Vallitalea guaymasensis: one gene and its partners. The protein of the gene in region 2 interacts with the protein of the main gene of each other region in a pairwise test. Links are inferred from orthologs where the notes say so. Each region holds a gene or a part of one and is shown on either strand. Other genes may lie near its edges. The genes, in order: tsaE, rlmB and HYG85_RS00405.

Region 1 (6,892 bases), 3.3 Mb from region 2 along the record:
TCCAGCTGATAAAATAAATCTATCCCTATTTATCCAATTTGGATCACTTGGGTTATGTTTCATATGATTAGCCCATAATTCATAAGCCATAGGGGCTGCTCCCATAGGTAATCCTGGGTGTCCTGATTTTGCTTTTTGAATACCCTCAGCAGATAGAATTCTAATAGTATTAATCGTTGTTGTCTCAATGTTTCTCATCTCGTATTCTTCCTCCTTATAATAGTAATACTTAGATTGCTTATTAATTATAAGCAACTAGCATTAATAGTTACCTTTAATTATTAAATTACATAAATTAATTTTTATTTTGATGTCACTTTCAAGAGTTGCTAGTAATATATATTTAATTTGTTCATAGAACTAATAATTATTCGTTGTTGGAAGACTTTACTCTTTACATATGCATTTTATCATATTTTTGAATAATAGCAAGTCCTAATGTCCAAAAAAAATAAATGCATTATAAAAGGATAGTCTTATCTATCCTTTATAATACTATAATGGTTTATTCTTTTATTATTACAATATGCCTTTAATTTTATAACTCAACAAATTCAAGTTTTTTTTAATTCAAGTTTTTCATAATAGGACTTCAACTTATTTTCTATAGCTTTATCTATCTCGTTCATACTTACATCAGTAAATATTTCTATACCTTGTTCTATGTTATCTATGGCATATATATGGAATTTACCTTCTTTGATATCATCCAATATATCATCATCCAATATTATTTCATCAACATTCTGTTTTGGTACGATGATACCTTGATTTCCAGTCAGACCCTTTGTTTTATATAACTCGTAGCATCCTCTAATTTTATGTGTAACGCCTCCTACAGGCTGAACATTACCAAATTGATCCACAGAGCCTGTTACGACTATACTTTGGTCAAAAGGTATTTCTGACAAACTAGATAGAATAGCATATAATTCCGCACATGAAGCACTATCACCATCAATAATATTATATACCTGCTCAAAACAAAGCTGACAATTTAACATTAACGGGTATTCTTGTGAATATTTGTTTCCAATATAACCTGATAAAATACCAATACTTTTGTCAAAAACATTTCCACTAAGCTGATTTTCTTTTTCAATATTAATTACTCCCAATTTACCCATATATGTTACAGCAGTAATCCTTATTATCCTTGCAATGGTATTTTCACTATAATCGCTTAATGCAACACCATTTATCTGTCCGACTTTCTTTTTACTATAGTCAATTATTATTTTATCCTTGTCATACAAGTCTTTTATATTTTCTTTTAATAAGGCAGATCTATTATTTTTCTTTTTTACAGCTTTCTTTATTATGCTAGAATTAATTACATTCATCTGTGAATGAGCAGCACACAAATCAGCTTCTTCTATTAAATCCATTAAAACAGAGAATTTTGTAGTAAGCTTATTTCTATCTTCTGCTACATATGAAGCATATTTCAAGAGTTCATTCTTTCCGTCTTTTGTAAGCATCTTGAATTTCTTTTTATTACAGACATCATCAAAATAATGATAATATTTTCTTATTATCTTTTTATTTTTTTCCACTTCAGTATTAAGTTGAACATGTAATTTGAATAATTCTTTGAATTCACTATCATATGCATACAACAATCTATATATATGTTCATTTCCAATTAATATAACCTTTAAGTCCATAGGGATTGGTTCTGGTTTAATGGTTTTTATTGGAAGTGTACCTAATTGTTCTCGAATGTTCTCAAAGATTAATTTTTTATTTATCAAAACCTTTTTAAGTGTTCCCCAGGTCAATGCAGTGTTAAGTATATTTTCTGCATTAATGATCAAGTATCCACTATTAGCATTATGAAGTATACCTTTTTTGATCATGGTATAGTTAGTTGTATAAACTCCCAATTCGTTTTCATATTCAATTTTACCAAACATTTCATAGTAAGATGGATTATCACAATATATAATTGGTGATGTCTTTACGTTGGAATTATCAATAAAGAGATTAACTCTATATTTTTCTAGATTATCATCTTCATCATCATTCAGTAAAGAGTTCAAAGTCTCATGGCTATCTGTCTCAGATAATATGTTCCTTATATTCTTGAATAAATGATCCTTTAATTCCTTTATATAGCCTATTACTTTTTTATTACATTCAAATTCAGTCTCTGTTTTCTTGAATATATCATCAATTATAATTTTTAAGATTTTGTTTTGAAGTTTATTAACTTTAGCTTCTGATATCTTTTTCAGCCTTTTTACTTGTTTCATTATATCTTCTGATTTATTTTCCATGATGTTGAGATTCTCTAATATTATTTCTTGTTCTTCCACTGTTAGGTCATCATATTTTTCTTCACTTATTTTTTTCCCATCTACGATAGGAATAAAAAATATGCCTTTATCTGTTATATTAGTCGAAAACCCAAATTTTCTGGCATCGTCTTTTAATTCTTCTAGTTTTGTTTCACCTTTGGATAAAAATTCATCCTTTAAACAAGTCTCAACTTTCTTGAATTCGGCACTGTTCAGTTTTATATTTGATTGTAATATTACATCTTTTACACAGTTTTCAATAGTTTTTTTAAATTTTTTACCTTTTCCACATTTAAGCCGTAACGCTCTTGGTTTATCCTCATTTTTAAAATTATAAACATAACACCAATCATCAGGAGGATTGTTCTTCTTACTTTTTTCTTTCAGAAATTTTTTTAGAAATTCTACGGTGTTTAATCCTTCTTCAGCTGATAAGTATATATTATATCCAGATCCATTTAGCTTAAGACCAAAATCTAGTATCTCGCTTACTCTGCCATTCCCAACAAATATATCTTCTTCATCTTCGTCATTATCAGATTGCTCTAGAACAACTGACTTCAAATCTAAATCTTCATGGGAAAGTTCATAACATTCTTTCATTAAGCAGCTCCTCCCTATACCCTTTGCCCTTTAAAGTTTCATATACTTTATCTTATACATTTATAAGGTGTCTTGTTAATAATAAATATAACTTTCCCACCTTTTTTAAAAGCAGGTAACAAAATAAAAGTTATATTTCAATGATATATGTATTTACAATCCAGAAATATTATTTCTATAATTCTGAAACAAAACTGTATAATAATTATTTATACCTTATAAGCTCTAGAAATTATTAATAGGAGGTTCATATGAACTTAAGTCAATATACATTTAAAAAACTAAATAACTTATTTCCTTTACCTGTACATCCTTTCAATCTACAAAACCAAGGCGAAAAAACTTATGCTCAATGGCAATTTGAAAAAGGTTTTGAATCTATTAAGTATTATTCGCCTTATGTTGATTCAAAAGAAATGTTTACTAATAAAAAAGTACTTGATGTAGGATGTGGAGCTGCTGGTAAATCACTTTATTACAGCAAACAAGGAGCTAGTATAGTTTATGGTATAGATCAAATATCAAGTTATAAAGAACAAGCTGATTCATTAGCTGAAAAATTAGATTTACAAGATAAATTTGAATTCGTTTTAGGTAGTGCTACTAATATGCCCTTTGATAATAATTATTTTGATACAATAATTTTAAATGATGCTATGGAACATTTAAAAGATCCTAAAAAGGTGCTAAACGAATGTTATAGAATATTAAAAAAAGATGGTATTATATATATCAATTTTCCTCCATACAATCACCCCTTTGGAGCTCATTTATCAGACACAATAGGTATCCCATGGGTTCACTTGTTTTTCTCTGAAAAATCACTAATACAAAATTATAAAAGTTCTGTAGAATCACTACCTGATGGTAAAAACCGAATTGATTTAAGAATTAGTACTGATGAAAATGGAAATGAATATTTTTCGTATATAAATAAAATGACCATCAAAAGATTTGAAAAGGTTATTAAGCAATCTGATTTCAACAAAATGTACTATGAATCAATTCCTTTGAAAAAACTATTAGCACCTGTATCAAAAATACCTTTTCTAAAAGAATATTTTACTAAAATGATTGTATTTATTGGTAAAAAGTAAAAATATGTGAATAGCCCAACTTAATCTTGGACTATTCACATATTTTTCCACATTATATATGCATCTTCTTTTGGTTTATCATAAAAATTCTTTCTTACTCCAGCTATTTCAAATCCCAGCTTTTCGTATAGTTTAATTGCATTATGGTTGCTTACTCTAACTTCAAGAGTAAAAGATGTGATGCCTTGCTTTTTTCCTTCATATATAAGAGCCTCTGTTATTTTTCTACCAAATCCAGCTCCTCTTCTTTCTTTTTTAACTGCTATATTGGTAATATGACCTTCTCCTACAATATTCCATAATCCTGCATATGCTATTATAGTACCGTCTTCTTCTATTACCATATATATTGAATGTGTATTACTCATTAATTCCTTAGTAAATGCATCTTGTGACCAAGGATCAGGAAAAGTACTTTCTTCTATAGAATGTACTTCCTCTATATCCTTAAGCTTCATTCTACGTGCTAGATACATGTATTATGTTTCCTTTCAAATTCCCTTTCTGCCTGGGACTTTCTTAGATAGATAGGTTTGAAGTTCATATAACTTTCCGTCTCTCCCTTTAATGCATTTAATATGCCCAAAGCAGCTACTGAGGATGCTCTTTGTATATTATTATTTAAAGGGGCTAATACATATTCGTTATCAGTGAAATTATTTTTTATTCTATCAATATTAGGAACTACACCATCTCCCAAGAAAACAACTTCTCTATTCAATTTTTTAATCTCTTCAAATATATCTTCTACCGGAACAACTGTACTAGGTAAAACAGTATTAAAAATATTATCATCATATGAATATAATCCAGTATATACCTGACTTCTTCTGGCATCCATTAATGGACATATTATTTTATCTGTACATGCAATATTGTAAGCCAAAGCGTCCAGAGTTGGTACTCCAACTATAGGAATTTCCAAGGTATGAGCCAGCCCCTTAGCCGTCGCAACACCAATTCTTAATCCTGTAAAGGAGCCTGGTCCTTTTGAAACTGCTATTATATCTAATTCACTAAGATCGAGATTAATCATATTGGTTACTTCTTCTATCATTGGCATTAAAGTCTGTGAATGTGTTTTCTTATAATTCGTTGTATATTCGCATAGTAACTTGTCATCTTCTGCAACAGCAATAGATGCAGCTACAGCAGAACTTTCTATGGCTAAAACTTTCATCTGTTTATTCCTCCAGCAATGGTTATTTGTCTGTAATCCAAACCTTTGTCCAAATCTTTCTCTATATTAATCCATATTGCTTCTTCTGGTATTATTTCTTCTATTAAATTTGCCCATTCTATCAAGCATACTCCATCATTATAAAAATATTCTTCATAACCTATTTCATACATTTCATCAGGATCATCTATTCTATAGACATCAAAATGATTAAAATTCAATTTGTCAGTATGATATTCGTTCACTATAGTAAATGTTGGACTAGTAATATGTTCGTCAATTCCAAGTCCTTCTGCAAACCCTTTAGTAAACACTGTTTTTCCTACTCCCAAATCACCCATAAGACAATATATCTGACCTTTTTTTGCATCCTGTCCAAGTTCCTTACCGATTTTTTTAGTTTCCTCTGCTGAAAATGATTTATATATCAATCAAATCTTCCCTTCATTCTTTTCTTGTGTAAATTTATATCTGGATGTATCCATTTTATTGGATACCATTTGTTTTATTTTAACTATATTTTTTCCATCTTCTATTAGTCTGACTGGAATAATGAACGCTTGATCCTTACTTATGTAAAATAGTATATTATACTTTCTTTGAACCACTTTGTATAAATTCTCCCAAAGAAATTCTATCCACTCACCAGCTTGTGATACATAAAATCCTTCATCGTTGATTTTGTATAGAATAGGTTCTTTGAATACAGGGTTAGTTGCAACTTGTTTTTTTGATTGTAGATATAACATTAATGGAGAAATAACAAGATAAGTCAATGCTCCGAACAATAACACAAGAGTCATAAAAGTATCTTTCCATAAAAAGGATATAGGAAATAGTATAAGACATACTACGCTAAATAATAAGGTTATTTTACTGCTTAATTTTGAATAAACATGTCCCAGCATAAAGTAGAACATATCTTTGTCCCCTATTTTTATACTTAATTCTATCTCAGTATTCTTTTTGATGTCTTTATTATTTTTTATATTAGTTTTATCATTATTATTTTTCTTGGTGTTGTTATTTATATTTTTGTCATTTTTAGTATTATTGTTATTATTATTCTTATTTTTATTCTTTTTTTTCGTTGCCATATTAACCTCCAATTATTTAACAATATCTTTTGATAGGTATTATAGCACTTTTACAAGAATTTAGCTAGTACAAAACTAGTCTCACTTTTTTATTTTATTGTTGTAAAAAATTATCCTTCATTAATATTTATTAACAAAAAAACCTAGATATAATCTAGGTCTCTATAAATCCTTATTCTATTATTGTAGCTTATTTATTACTTGTCTAAATGCCTTAATCGCTGCATAACTAACTATGGTTACTATAACTCCTTTTACAAGGTTAAAAGGAATATAGAAAGAATATATCATATTCATTTTCTCAGCATGTGGTGTACTGCCTAGATATACTGGAATATTAATAAAATAATTAACAAGTCCTGCTGTAACTGTCATAATGAGGATTGCAGCTACGCTACCACCTATAAATCTTTTTAAATTATTTCGTCTGAATATAAGACAGAATGGTAATACATAAGCTATTCCAACTAATAAATTAGCCAATTCACCTATTCCACCTGTACCTGAATTCATAAGCAACAATCTAAGTAGATTCTTAATGAATTGAATTATGACAGCTGCCATAGGTCCTAATATTATTCCACCCAAAATTGCTACCGTATCACTAAAATCAAT
Region 2 (6,872 bases):
TGCTGTCAAGGTATAATCATCAGCCTTCAATAATAATTTTACAGGTTGACCTGGAGTATGTCTAACATGACTAGCAACTACTTCTCCATTGATTCGTCCCTCTGCTCTTATTTCACCTCCAACGTAGTCTATATCCTTAAATTCAAAAAGGGGATGGTTCAAGCTGGTATATAGATTTGGTTGCTTAATTCCCTGGGAAATACCATTGACAAACAATTCTACTTTATCACAATTACTGGCTACAGTTACTGTTGATGGTGAATTTTCTTTCCAATAGTTAGCTATATATACTACAGGACCATAATGTTCTCTACTCTGCTGAGATAGATAAAAATAGGCTACATGCTTAGGCATCCTAAACATGTCAAAGGCACCATGATATCTAATATTATTATTGCTATAGGAATCTGCAAGAGGTGTATTATAATCAAATGCACACCATCCCAAAGCACCTGATACATTTTCTCTAATTTGAGCTTCATTCTGTACCTTAGCATGTCTTAATAGATTCTCTAACAATCTGTCTTCGTTATCAAAAGACTTAACTGGAAACTTGTGTCCTTCATATTCGGTAACCAGCCAAGGTAATACTCTAGGTTCTTTTATCCCTTCTGTAAAATCATTATACCCAAATAAATCTTCATAAAAAGCACTAAGATAATTAGCAACGAATCGAGAGCCAGTTGTTGGTCTTGTAGGATCTAGTGATCGAGCTTTTGCATTAGTATTCTTGTAAAAACTATTGTCATCAATAGATTCATTAATCCTCACTGCCCAAGCAATAATACTTGGATGATTTCTATCCCTTATTATCATCTCTTCAATATTGTCAAGAACAATATCTTTCCAACTGGATAATCCTATATTGAACCAGCCTGGAGTCTCCTCCAAAACTAATAGACCTATTTCATCACATCTTTCCAAAAATTCAGGGTCCTGTGGATAATGAGAACATCTAACGATATTACATCCCATTTCATATTTTATGATATCCGCATCTCTAGCTTGAAGTCTATTAGCTGCAGCTCTTCCTATATATGGAAAAGTCTCGTGTCTATTAGTACCTCTTAGTTTCATATATTCTCCATTAATATAAAACTTTCCATCATTCTTGTTGAAATTTATCCACCTAAGTCCTGTATCAGTTATATATTTATCTACATAATCCGTATCATTAATCAAAACCCTAGTATATACCTTATATAGATTAGGGTCATCAGGATGCCATAAATCAGGTTCTAGGATTCTTGTAGTAAAATTATTGAATTCATGGGTTGAACCAGCCTCTATTGTGTGACTGCTTTCCCCTATAGCTACTATATTATTATCTGCATCTACTATATCGGAAATGACTTTACATTGTTTTGGAACCATACTTTTATTATTGACCTTGGTGGTTGCTGCAACCATAATACTGTCATCTTCTAAAGGTACTGTTCGAAGAAATGTCCAATCAACATATACTGGATCTGTAATAATCATATTGACATCACGATAAATCCCACCGAACAAGAAAAAATCCACATCAATAAGTCCTTCTGGTGGTATATCCTTTCTCTCTGTAGAATCTACTCTTACAGCAATTACATTATCCACATTACCATAATCAATATAATCTGTTATATCATATGTAAAAGAAGTATAAGCACCTTTGTGTTCACCCACAAAGCTTCCGTTAACATAGACTTCAGCTACTGTTGATACTCCTTGGAATTCTATTAGAACCCTTCGTCCCCTATATTCTTCTGGTACATTAAAATGTCTTCTGTACCAAGAAATAAATTGGACCTGTGATATGTCTAGATCAAAGTGTTTATTAAGCAATTTATTACAATGAGGTAGACAAACATCGGTAAATCTTAATTCATCGCAAGTAATGGATTTATAGTTTTCATTATCTTGATTGGAATATAACCAATTTGTATTGAAATTGAGAATAGAGCGATTAGAATTTACATTAGAATATGGTGTTGGTTCTATAGGCTCTGAGAACTTTTTAGTACCAAAAACCTTGAAGTCATAAAAACTTGCCCAACAACCATTTTCAGTTTCAGTAATAGTTATTCGTACATATCTTATATTATCAATATTAAAATCATTAGTTTGAATTTGCTTAGAAATAGTATTGTTGGTTTCATCTGCTACCATCAACCAATTAATATCATCAGGTGATACTTCTATCTTGTATTTATAGACTTTATTGAATTCCCATTTGACACTGCATCCATCAAGGGTATGACTTGCACCCAAGTCTACCTTCCACCAGTGTCCCCATTTCCCATCACTGGCACTCCAGCGAGTGGACTCGTCACCGTCATTGCCTTTGTCTGCTGTTCTTCCTGATATGGGCTGCCAGCTATCTGCTGTAGCTGTTTTACCTTGAGCTACATCATTGTTCTCAACTGCAAATGCGTTATTTGACATGAAAATAACTGTCAAAAAGATTATAGATACTAAGACTACTCCATTAAGTTTATAAAGCTTCTTCAACTTATCCATACCTATTCTTCCTCTCTTATTTTTATAGAATCTAGTTATACACTTAGTCAATTCTAGTCTATAATAATTAGAAAGTTAGTATTATTAGAGTTAGTAATAGTATCCCAGGGGTTATAGTTTAGTCAATTCTAGTTATAATCTCTTTGCCTTAGGGCTTCATAAGTTAGTATTCCTGCTGCCACTGAAGCATTAAGAGAAGTTATCTCACCTTTCATTGGTACCTTAACTATAAAATCACATTTTTCTTTTACATTCCTAGATACTCCTTCGCCTTCGTTACCAATTACTATGGCAAGAGAACCCTTCAAATCAACATTATACATAAGTTCTCCATCCATATCAGCACAAGCTATCCAGAAACCCTCTTTCTTTAGATCATCAATGGTTCTAGCTACATTGGTTACTCTAGCTACCCTCGTATGCTCAATAGCACCAGCTGATGTTTTAGCAACAGTAGCTGTCAATCCTACCGCTCTTCTCTTAGGTATTATCACCCCATGAACTCCCGCAATATTAGCAGTTCTTAGTATAGCTCCTAGATTATGGGGATCTTCAATGCTATCAAGAATCAATATAAAAGGTGCTTCACCTTTGTCGTTAGCATATTTTATCATATCTTTTACATCTACATAATCATATGCTGCGGCATAAGCTATGACTCCTTGGTGCTTTTTAGTTACCGAAATATCATTTAATTTATCTTTACTTACAAAATTTACGATTATGTTCTTTTTTCTAGCCTCAGAGACAATCTTTTTGATTGGTCCATCATGCTTACCATCTATAATAAAAATCTTATCTATACTTCTATCAGCTTTTAATGCTTCTGTTACAGCATTTCTTCCTTCTAGAATCAATTCCGTATTATCCATTACTATTCCTCTCTTGTCATTTAATAAGTTTCATACTTTTTAGTTTTTGTATTATTTTTTCATTGTTAGGGATAAATGCAAAATCTTCTTCCTGCAAAGTTCTAGTCAATATAAGCATAATTACATATATTATCATTCCAGATATAATTGCTAGAAGAGTTGATATTGTATTACTGTTAATGAGCTTATACATACCATGATAAATTACATAAACACCTAATCCCATAATTCCTGCTGATAGTATGGGTTTAATAACTATCTTGATAACATTAAGTTTAAGTTTAGTTTCTCTCTTTATCATCAAATAATTCAATATGACATATACCACATAATAGCATATTGAGCCTATGATTGCTCCTTTTAATTGTAGATCACTTGCTACTAGAGAATAGTTTATAATAATTTTTATAACTACACTTATTGCAAGGGATGCTAATGGGAAAAAATATTTACCCATTCCTTGTAGTATACCTGCTAATGCCTGTCCTAAGATTATAAATATTAAGCAGACAGCATACAACATAAGATATTCATATCCTGCAGAAGTTGGATATAATAATTCCATAATGGGTTCAGCTAGTAAAAAAAGACCCACTGCTGCTGGTAAAGCAAGTAAAAGAGCAAATCTGATTGCCAATTTTATCTTAGCTACTAAATCAGCAGTATTATTCTTAGCTACAGCAACTGATACAGCAGGAACAATACTAATCATTAGAGCTAAACTTATTGTCAAAGGTACATTGACTATGGTAAAAGCATTACCCATCTGTCCATACATATCAACAGCTTGTTGCTTGTCAATAAATATTGCACCCAACCTTTTATATATGGTGCTTGAATCTATTAAATTCATTATAGAATACGCAGCCGAAACAATTGTAATAGGTATAGCAATCACAATGAGCTTTTTGGCAACTTCACCAAATCTTATATGCTTCTTCCTTGCTGTTGCCATCACTTGTTTATTTATATCTTTTCTTTTCCTAATATAATACAAGATAATAAATAATGTGGATACTAAAAATCCAAGGGATGTTCCAAGTGCAGCTCCGCCAACCGAATATGGTACACTATGATTCATTTGTATTAACATATAAGTAATACCTATACCTAATACCACTTTTGTTATATTTTCTATTATCTGAGTCATAGCAGTAGGTACCATTATCTGCATACCTTGAAAATATCCTTTGAAAGCTCCTGTGATAGATATAAATATTGGCGATACAGCTAGTCCAAATATTACGTATCTAGATTCACTTGGCCAATCGCCCATATTAATAATCTGATCTACACCAAGTACCATGAACAATGATATAAATGCACCGAATATGCTAATTATTATCATTGAATATTTGTAAATATAATGTGCATTATAATAATCTTCCTTAGCTATTTTCTCTGACGTAAGTTTTGATAGGGCATTGGGTATTCCTACTAAAGATGCCGAAACCAATAATGAATATAATGGATACACAGTAGTATAATAGCCAATCCCTTCTGTTCCAACCAAGTAAGCTAAAGGAATTCTATATAGAGCACTGAATATCTTTGCGATCAAACCTGCAAGTGAAAGAATCATTGCCCCTTTTACAAATGTTTTCGTTTGTGTAGTCATTATTTTACTCCTCTAACAATCAATTCAATGATTCTTTTGAATCTATTATCTAAATATAGAAAACCAATCAATGCTTCAAAACCAGTTGCAACTCTGTAGTCAATCAAATCAGCATTCTTGGGTACTGTACCCGACTTAGCATTTCTTCCTCTTTTATATATGTTAAATTCTTCCTCAGTCAATATGTCTTCGATTTCTCTAAACATTTTTGCTTGAGCTGACGCTTTTACATAATTACTTGTTTTTTTATGGAGTCTATTAACAGGTGAATTACCCTCTGCTATAACTTTTGATTTGATTATCAAATCATATACACTATCTCCAATATATGCAAGAACTAAAGGTGAATATTGCTTAGGATTTACGTCTTTTATATCAAGACTATCTTTAAAGTAGTCAATAAAATCTTGCATCAATTCCATTCCTTTCTCATAAGTAACCTATTATCCTCTATGCCAACGTACACCTTCACGTGTGTCTTCAAGGATAATACCTTTGTCTTTTAAATCATCTCTTATTTTATCCGCTAATGCGAAATCTCTATCTTTACGTGCTTGTTGTCTCTTTTCAATTAGATCATTTATTTCCTCATCTAGTAAAATTTCCTTTTTCTTACTTACTATTCCTAGTATACCACATAGTTCATCAATTAGTATAATAATATCTTGAATAAATTTTCTAGAAGAATCTGAATCAGTATTCTTATTAGCGAATTTGACTAATTCGAATATAGCTGATATAGCATCTGCAGTATTGAAGTCATCCTCCATAGCAGTTTCAAATTTTATTTTATATTTTTCCAATTCTTTTTGTTCATTAAATATTAATTCTTTTTCATTATAATCGTCTGCTTGGGCATTCTTTAATAAATGCTCTAGATTATCTCTACTTGTTTGAATTCTTTCAAGTCCGTTAGCTGCAGCTTGCATTAGATCCCTACTGAAATTGATAGGACTTCTATAATGGACGTTCAGCATAAAGAATCTTACCACATCATATGAAAAATCATCAACTATTTCTCTAACTGTGAAGAAATTACCTAGAGATTTTGACATCTTCTTATTATCTACATTGACAAATCTGTTGTGCATCCAGTATTTAGAGAATTGCTTATCATTAACAGCTTCACTTTGTGCTATTTCATTTTCATGGTGTGGGAAAACAAGGTCTTCTCCACCAGCATGAATATCTATACTGTCTCCAAGATATTTTTTAGCCATTACTGAACACTCTATGTGCCATCCAGGTCTACCTTCACCCCAAGGTGATTTCCATGCAGGCTCTCCTTCTTTCTTTGGCTTCCATAAAACAAAGTCCATTGGATTTCTCTTTTCTGTATCAACAGCAATCCTAGCTCCTGCTTCCAAGTCCTCTTGATTCTTATTGGATAGCTTACCATATGGTTTGAATTTTTTTGTTTCAAAATAGACACTGCCATTAACCTCGTAAGCATAACCTTTTTCAATTAGCTGCTCAATCATCTTGACCATGTCATCTATTTCTTCAGTTGCTTTTGGATAAATAGTAGCTGGTTTAACATTCAATCCCTCAGAATCAATTAAGAATTCTTTCATATACTTACTTGATATCTCGCTATAATCTACCCCTTCTTCATTGGCTTTCTTGATTATTTTATCATCTATATCAGTAAAATTGGAAACGTAGATAACATCATAATTTTTATACTCAAAATATTTTCTGACCGTATCAAACACTATCAATGGTCTAGCATTTCCTATATGAATATAGTTATATACTGTTGGACCACAAACATACATTCTTACCTTGCCTTTCTCGATTGATTCAAATGTCTCTTTTTTGTTAGTTAAAGTATTATATAATTTCATTTTATCCTTTCCCTTCTCTATTTAATATGTTTTATC
Region 3 (7,002 bases), 180 kb from region 2 along the record:
TTAGGCAAATTATATATATCTTTAATTATACTAACAGATTCATCATTAGGTACAAAACCTATTCTACCCATTCCAGTATCCAATTTTATATGTATCTTACCTATTTTACCAGATTTACAAGCTGTATCTGATATATTTTTGGCTGCTGTATAATTATATACAGTCTGAATCAAATCGTATTCAACCAGTTTATCAGCTATATCAACTGGCGTATATCCTAGAATCAGTATTTTTTTATCAATGCCATTTTTCCTTAGACTGATACCTTCTTCTATAGTGGCAACAGCAAATCTGTCAATTCCACAATTAATTAATTCTTTTGATATAGGAACCGCACCATGACCATAACCATCTGCCTTTACAACAGGCATTAATGTACTCTGTGATGATATTCTATTTTTGAAATTAGTTATATTATGTATTATTGCATCCAAGTCTATACGGGCATATACTCTTTCGTACATTTTCACACTTTCCTCCATATGTTAAACATTATATATATTGAACTTAAACATCAATCCTATTTCTATAAGTTCAATACATTAAAACACTAATATTATACTACTTATTGTTATTTAACGCCAGTAATGTTGTCCTTAGCTTTATTAATTAAACTTAGATAGTATTATAGACCATAAACTTATAATAGTATACCTTTATGGGTTTACAAATAAATATTTTACAGTTATTGATTATAAAAATATAGTTAGGATAGTATAATAACTTTCCTAACTTATTATAAAACTTATATATTATATTATTATTCATTAAGACTTGATTTAATTACATAAGGTATATTACATATTATATCATTAGCGATAAGTCCATGCTCTCCTTTATCATCTTTTGCCTTATCACCAGCTTTACTATGGATATAGACACCTAATATTGCTGCATCTGAAGCATTTAATCCTTGCCCTAACAATGATACTATAATACCTGTTAGAACATCACCTGAACCAGCTGTCGCCATTCCTGAATTACCATATATATTAATATTAACCATCCCATTAGGAGAAGAAATTATGGTTCTAGCACTTTTCAGGACACATGTAATCTTATAGGTCCTACTAAGTTCTACCGCTACTTTTATTGTATTATTTGTAATCTCTCCAATATCATAATCCGTAAGCCTTGACATCTCACCTAGATGTGGTGTAACTATTATCTCACATTTTCGATTATTCAATATCTCTTTATCTTTTGATAATGCGTTAATTCCGTCAGCATCAACAACTACTGTCTTATTGAAATTACTAATTACAATTTCAAGTATCTTTCTTGTGATATTGTCATTCCCAAGTCCTGGTCCTATAGCAATGGTATCAGCCCACCCAAGCATTTCTAATAGTTTTTCTTTATCTTCATTGGATATATTATTGTTAGCCCTGCTATAAGTCTCTACAACTGCTTCTGGCACTTTTGTCGTAACCACACTGGACACAGACTCTTCGATAAATGTCTTGACTAATCCTGCTCCTGTACGATAAGCCGATAAAGAAGTCAAAACGGCTGCTCCTGTCATTTTACTGGTACCTGCAATAACTAAGACTTTTCCATAAGAACCCTTATGAGACATCTTCACTCTGTTAGGCATAAAATATCTTGCTAGATTATCATCCATTATTGTGGTATGAGAATTAATTCTATCTATAGATATATTAGGTATACCTATATCTGCAACAACCAGATCGCCAACATAGTTAGCTCCAGGATATAAAAGCAAGCCCACCTTAGGCAGACAGAATGTAACTGTCTTATCAGCACACACTGAATTCCCCAGAATCTGACCATCATCAGCATTAACTCCAGAAGGTATATCAATAGCTATTCTATAAGCATTAGCTCTATTTATGATCTTAATAGCTTCCAAGTATTTTCCTGTTACCTCTCTACATAGACCAGTTCCAAAAATAGCATCATAGATTACATCGCAATCACTAACTATATTTTTCAACTCATCCATCTGTCTTTCATCATTGAATTCATGTATATCAATATTTAATTGTCTAGCTATATCATAATTTATTTTAGCATCACCTTTTATCTTGCCAGAATCACCTATTATGATTATAGAGACCTTTATGTTATTACAGCTAAGTATTCTACCTATTGCAAATCCGTCCCCACCATTATTACCTGTACCGCAGCAAATAACAACTTTATTGCTCTCTTTCAGCAACTGTATAGTTTCACTCACTACAGACATGGCTGCATTCTCCATCAAAACAATACCTGGTATACCTATCTCTTCAATAGTATACCTATCAATTTCCTTCATTTCATAACTTTTGACAACCTTCAACTGAATCTCTCCTTTTAACTAATTACTCCCCTACTGCAATAGCTGTCACATTATCCCTGGAATGTGATATTGATACATGTATCGTAGAAATATCAAGTTGTCTCGCCAAATCCTTAGCACCATTATATAAAACTACATAGGGCTTGCCTTTATCATCACGTAAAACCTCAACATCAATAGGAGTAAAATTTACAAACCCTGTTCCAAGAACCTTGGAGACTGCTTCTTTGACAGCAAAATTACCAGCTATTGTTTCACCTCTATAATTTTTAGTTTCAAATAATTTATTTTCGTTGGGTGTAAAATATTTTTCTAGGAATCTTTTATTTAGAATAACCTTTTCTATTCTACTGATTTCAATGATATCATTACCTATTCCTTTTATCATTTACTTCCTCCCAGATATTTTTTATCATATAATTCAATGACTTCATATCCTACCAGATCATGCATATAAGAATACATCTTATCATATTCTTCTTTCGCTTCCGTCTGTCTCACAGCTTTTTCTTTTAATTCTGCCCTAACTTTTTCAATCCATTCATTTAATTCATCTAATTCATTCTTGGTATCAAACATTCTCATATAACAATCTTGCATTGTATATTCTAATAATTCTTTGTTGGTCGTTTGAATTTCTTTTGGCATATTTTCCATTCTTGATTCCATCTTATCTATCTTGACCTTTATGTCATTGATATATTTCTTGCTTTTTTCCATTTCTCCAATGGCTTCATCATCTTCATCTTCAATGGCTTCTTTCATGTTATCCATTATATCAACCATCATTTTCTTTTTAAGCAAAGTATATTCTTTCAAATCATTAGTAAGTTGTCCTTGTTCACCAAGAAGCTTATTAAGTCTTTTTTCAAGTTCCACTATTTTTTTTGGTTTTTTATTATTTTTGAATAGTTCATGCCATCTATTATCCAATGTCAATATATGTACCTTTTTTTCTATATTAATTGGTTTCTCTATCTTTTGTTTTGAAAAAAACATGCTTTCACGTCCTCATTATTTATATATACTTAATTTATACCTACTTAGTAATATAATAAAAATTTTCTATATTAATTATATCGTAACAAATTATTATATTCTATAGCACAATATAATTAAAAGGTACCCATATATATGAGTACCTAATACTTCTAAGAATAGTTATTCATTCTTAAAAACATAAATTACAGACGCTTATTTATATTCTCTCTTTGATATTATATGATAGAGTCATTAGACTATCCAACAAATGTACATTTTCGACTATAACATTTTTATTGGATAATTTCAGGTCTATAGGGGCAAAATTCCATATTCCTTTTATACCATAACTAACTAAGTCATTAGCAACTTTTGGTGCTTTTTGCTTAGGTAATGTTAGAATTGCCAAGTCAATACTATTTTCTTTTATGAAACTTCCCATTTCATCTAAATCCTTAATCTCAATACCTCTTACAGTTATACCTATAAGTCTCGGGTTAACATCAAATAATCCTTTAACTTCAAAACCTCTTTTATCAAAATTAGTATAATTAGCAAGTGCTTGACCCAAGTTTCCTGCTCCAACAATAATTGTATTATATTTATTTTCAAGACCAAGTATCTTGCCTATAGCGTTATATAAATATTCAACATTATAGCCGTAACCTTGTTGACCAAAACCGCCAAAATTATTTAAATCTTGTCTTATTTGAGAAGCTGTTACACCCATTCTGTTACTCAATTCTTTAGAGGAAATCCTTACAACATCGTTTTCCAATAAGTCTCCTAAGTATCTGTAGTATTTTGGTAATCTTTTAATTACCGCTGTTGATATTTTCTTTTGTATCATATAATCAATCCCCAATCCTTGATACTATTTTGGAACTTTTATACAAATAATTATATATGGTTGTTAAATCTATGTCAAATAATCAAATGCTGATAAACCCTTATCGTTTATGTATTATCACAGTATAAATCATTAACACAAATCCTATATTTAGTAAATATAGTTAAAAACAATCAATTGTTTATTGTATACAATCTATATTTTATAAATTATACCATAAAACCCTGATATTTTACAGCTTTTTCTAGAAAATTATACTTATAAAAAATTTTAATATCCTAAATTTTATACATATTTAGGTTTCATAAACCCTGTATGTTTACTTCTAACATATAAAATGGATATAAAAAATTAATTCTATACCCTTTTTAATTGTTAAGTTCAATTATATATTCTTTAATTTACTTAACTCAATATTATTATCAACTTAATATTATTACCTATAAAAGTTCTTTTCCCAAATATTTATTAATAGCATCTTTAGTTTTTTTTGTATAGTTTGCATCAGTGTATAATATTCTTTGTATGGTTCTTTGAGATAAGTTGGATTCTTTCGCCAGATCCTTGATAGTTATTTTATTCTCAACCATATAATTTCCTAGTTCTTTTCTCTTTATCTCATCTTTTTTGTATTGTCTATTGTAAAAATAAGTAGTATTGACCTTAGAACTTATTTGTCCCAATTTTCTTTTACGTTGATAATCAAGGCATTTTTCACATTGCTTGACACCTCTAATAAGTGATTCTTGTGATAGAGGTTTACCACACCTTATACATTGTTTTCTCTCCACACGAGCTTTTCTCAATTTTTTCATATAACCTGCATTACGACTCAAGTCATCATCCCCTTTAGAAAAGTTCTTTTATCATATATATGTTGTCCCAAAGAAATTTATTCTTATGTATGAACAAAATATGTTACTTCTCGTTAGGCAAAGAACTATCACAATAGATATTTATATATTTACCAAAAACCTCTAATTTTAAACCCTTAAACTTTTCAAAACCAGTGATTAATGGTATCATAGTATGGTAATTTTAATATTTATAGGAGGCAACTATGATTTTATCATGTAAAAATATATGCAAAGCATTTGTAACACATACAGTACTGGACAATGTAAACTTCTGGCTGGAAAAAGGAGATAAAGCAGCTATAGTAGGTATTAATGGAGCCGGTAAATCAACGCTGTTCAAGATCATTACCAATGAATTAGAAGCAGATTCAGGACAAGTTATAATTAATAGTTTAACAAAACTTGGTTACCTATCCCAAAATAGTACTCTATCATCCGAAAAAACTATTTATGATGAAATGCTGTTAACATGCAAAGAAATAATTCAAATGGAAAATACTTTAAGAGAATACGAAGTAAAAATGTCTAAACTAGATAATGATAGCGAAGCCCTTGATTCACTTATGAAATCCTACTCAAATCTACAGCATACTTTTGAACTTAATAATGGGTATAGCTATAAAAGTAATATTAAAGGTGTGTTAAAAGGTCTAGGATTCAATGAAGAAGATTTCACCGCTAATATATCCACCTTATCAGGAGGACAAAAAACAAGGGTAGCCCTAGCAAAAATACTTCTAGAAAAACCTGATATATTACTATTGGACGAGCCAACCAACCATCTGGATATCAAAGCATGTGAATGGTTGGAGGGTTTCTTATGCAATTATCAAGGTACTGTTATAATCATCTCACATGACCGTTATTTCCTTGATAAAATAGTAAATAAGGTTATAGAGATAGAAAACACCCAATCACATATATACAACGGTAATTACAGCTTTTATATAAAGCACAAAGCCATGAATCAGGATATTGAAATCAAACATTATGTAGAACAACAAAAAGAGATAAAAAGGCAGGAAGAAGTAATTCGTGAACTTAGATCCCACGGTAGAGATAAACTTATAAAAAGAGCCCAGAGCCGTGAGAAACAACTGCAAAAAATCAATATGATAGATAAACCTACACTGATTAATGATAAAATGAATCTTAAGCTATCACCAAGGGTCATAAGTGGTAATGATGTACTTACTGCTACAGATGTATCCAAATCCTTTGATAATAAACACCTATTTTCCAATCTTAATTTTCAGATTAAAAGAGGTGAAAAAGTAGCACTCATAGGAGATAACGGAACAGGCAAAACAACCTTATTTCGTATAATAAGCAATGGGCTAACAGGAGATACAGGTACTATTTCTCTAGGAGCCAAAGTGAATACTGGTTATTATGACCAAGAACATACCACCCTAAATGGGGATAATGATTTAATTGAAGAGATATCAGATGCTTATCCCAATATGAATACAGGTCATATACGTAATACATTAGCTGCTTTTTTATTCACTGGTGATGATGTATTCAAAAAGATATCTAGTCTGAGTGGTGGTGAAAAAGGTAGATTGATACTGGCAAAATTGATGCTGTCGAATGCTAATTTCTTGCTGTTGGATGAGCCTACTAATCATCTTGATATCATATCAAAAGAAATTCTTGAATCAGCTATAAAAAATTATACTGGTACTGTTCTATTTATTTCTCATGACCGTTATTTTATAAATAAAATAGCAACAAGGGTATTAGAACTTACTCCTAATAAATTAAACAACTACTTAGGAAACTATAGTTATGTCATTGAAAAAAAACAAGAAGAAGAAAAACAACGATTGTTGGAGCTAGAAAATAGTATCAACAATAAAAAACAAGAGGATACACCAATTGCTACTTCCAACAAACAAGACTGGCTGAAAAGCAAGGATGAACAAGCCAATAAGCGTAAACTTAATAATCAAATCAAAAAAATAGAAACTGATATTCATGAAATTGAAAATAACATTAAGACGATT

The links.
Region 1: the proteins of rlmB (region 2) and tsaE interact in binary tests that used the Escherichia coli proteins (3 or more experiments, as listed by UniProt). The link is inferred for Vallitalea guaymasensis from one-to-one orthologs.
Region 3: the proteins of rlmB (region 2) and HYG85_RS00405 interact in binary tests that used the Escherichia coli proteins (3 or more experiments, as listed by UniProt). The link is inferred for Vallitalea guaymasensis from one-to-one orthologs.

Annotation. Positions count from the first base shown.
Region 1 is NZ_CP058561.1:3,577,262-3,584,153, reverse strand. What follows is about bases 3,895-6,765. They hold tsaE (tRNA (adenosine(37)-N6)-threonylcarbamoyltransferase complex ATPase subunit type 1 TsaE), read right to left. Parts: upstream 5,612-6,765; coding sequence 5,177-5,611; downstream 3,895-5,176. Other genes in these bases: HYG85_RS15310 (ECF transporter S component), read right to left, coding at 6,458-6,765; HYG85_RS15315 (YcxB family protein), read right to left, coding at 5,612-6,277; tsaB (tRNA (adenosine(37)-N6)-threonylcarbamoyltransferase complex dimerization subunit type 1 TsaB), read right to left, coding at 4,467-5,180; rimI (ribosomal protein S18-alanine N-acetyltransferase), read right to left, coding at 4,036-4,476; HYG85_RS15335 (class I SAM-dependent methyltransferase), read left to right, coding at 3,895-4,000. Outside these bases: tkt (transketolase), read right to left, coding at 1-198; HYG85_RS15340 (ATP-binding protein), read right to left, coding at 555-2,903; more of HYG85_RS15335, read left to right, coding at 3,155-3,894; more of HYG85_RS15310, read right to left, coding at 6,766-6,892. UniProt on the Escherichia coli protein: Required for the formation of a threonylcarbamoyl group on adenosine at position 37 (t(6)A37) in tRNAs that read codons beginning with adenine.
Region 2 is NZ_CP058561.1:261,181-268,052, forward strand. The notes cover bases 1,500-4,350. They hold rlmB (23S rRNA (guanosine(2251)-2'-O)-methyltransferase RlmB), read right to left. Parts: upstream 3,372-4,350; coding sequence 2,628-3,371; downstream 1,500-2,627. Other genes in these bases: HYG85_RS01150 (discoidin domain-containing protein), read right to left, coding at 1,500-2,499; HYG85_RS01160 (putative polysaccharide biosynthesis protein), read right to left, coding at 3,388-4,350. Outside these bases: more of HYG85_RS01150, read right to left, coding at 1-1,499; more of HYG85_RS01160, read right to left, coding at 4,351-4,989; HYG85_RS01165 (Mini-ribonuclease 3), read right to left, coding at 4,989-5,402; cysS (cysteine--tRNA ligase), read right to left, coding at 5,433-6,836; serine O-acetyltransferase EpsC, read right to left, coding at 6,868-6,872. UniProt on the Escherichia coli protein: Specifically methylates the ribose of guanosine 2251 in 23S rRNA.
Region 3 is NZ_CP058561.1:83,167-90,168, forward strand. Bases 34-3,014 are described here. They hold HYG85_RS00405 (NAD(P)H-hydrate dehydratase), read right to left. Parts: upstream 2,306-3,014; coding sequence 761-2,305; downstream 34-760. Other genes in these bases: alr (alanine racemase), read right to left, coding at 34-470; acpS (holo-ACP synthase), read right to left, coding at 2,328-2,693; HYG85_RS00415 (coiled-coil domain-containing protein), read right to left, coding at 2,690-3,014. In the rest of the region: more of alr, read right to left, coding at 1-33; more of HYG85_RS00415, read right to left, coding at 3,015-3,304; HYG85_RS00420 (redox-sensing transcriptional repressor Rex), read right to left, coding at 3,504-4,136; HYG85_RS00425 (helix-turn-helix domain-containing protein), read right to left, coding at 4,577-4,972; HYG85_RS00430 (ABC-F family ATP-binding cassette domain-containing protein), read left to right, coding at 5,197-7,002. UniProt on the Escherichia coli protein: Bifunctional enzyme that catalyzes the epimerization of the S- and R-forms of NAD(P)HX and the dehydration of the S-form of NAD(P)HX at the expense of ADP, which is converted to AMP.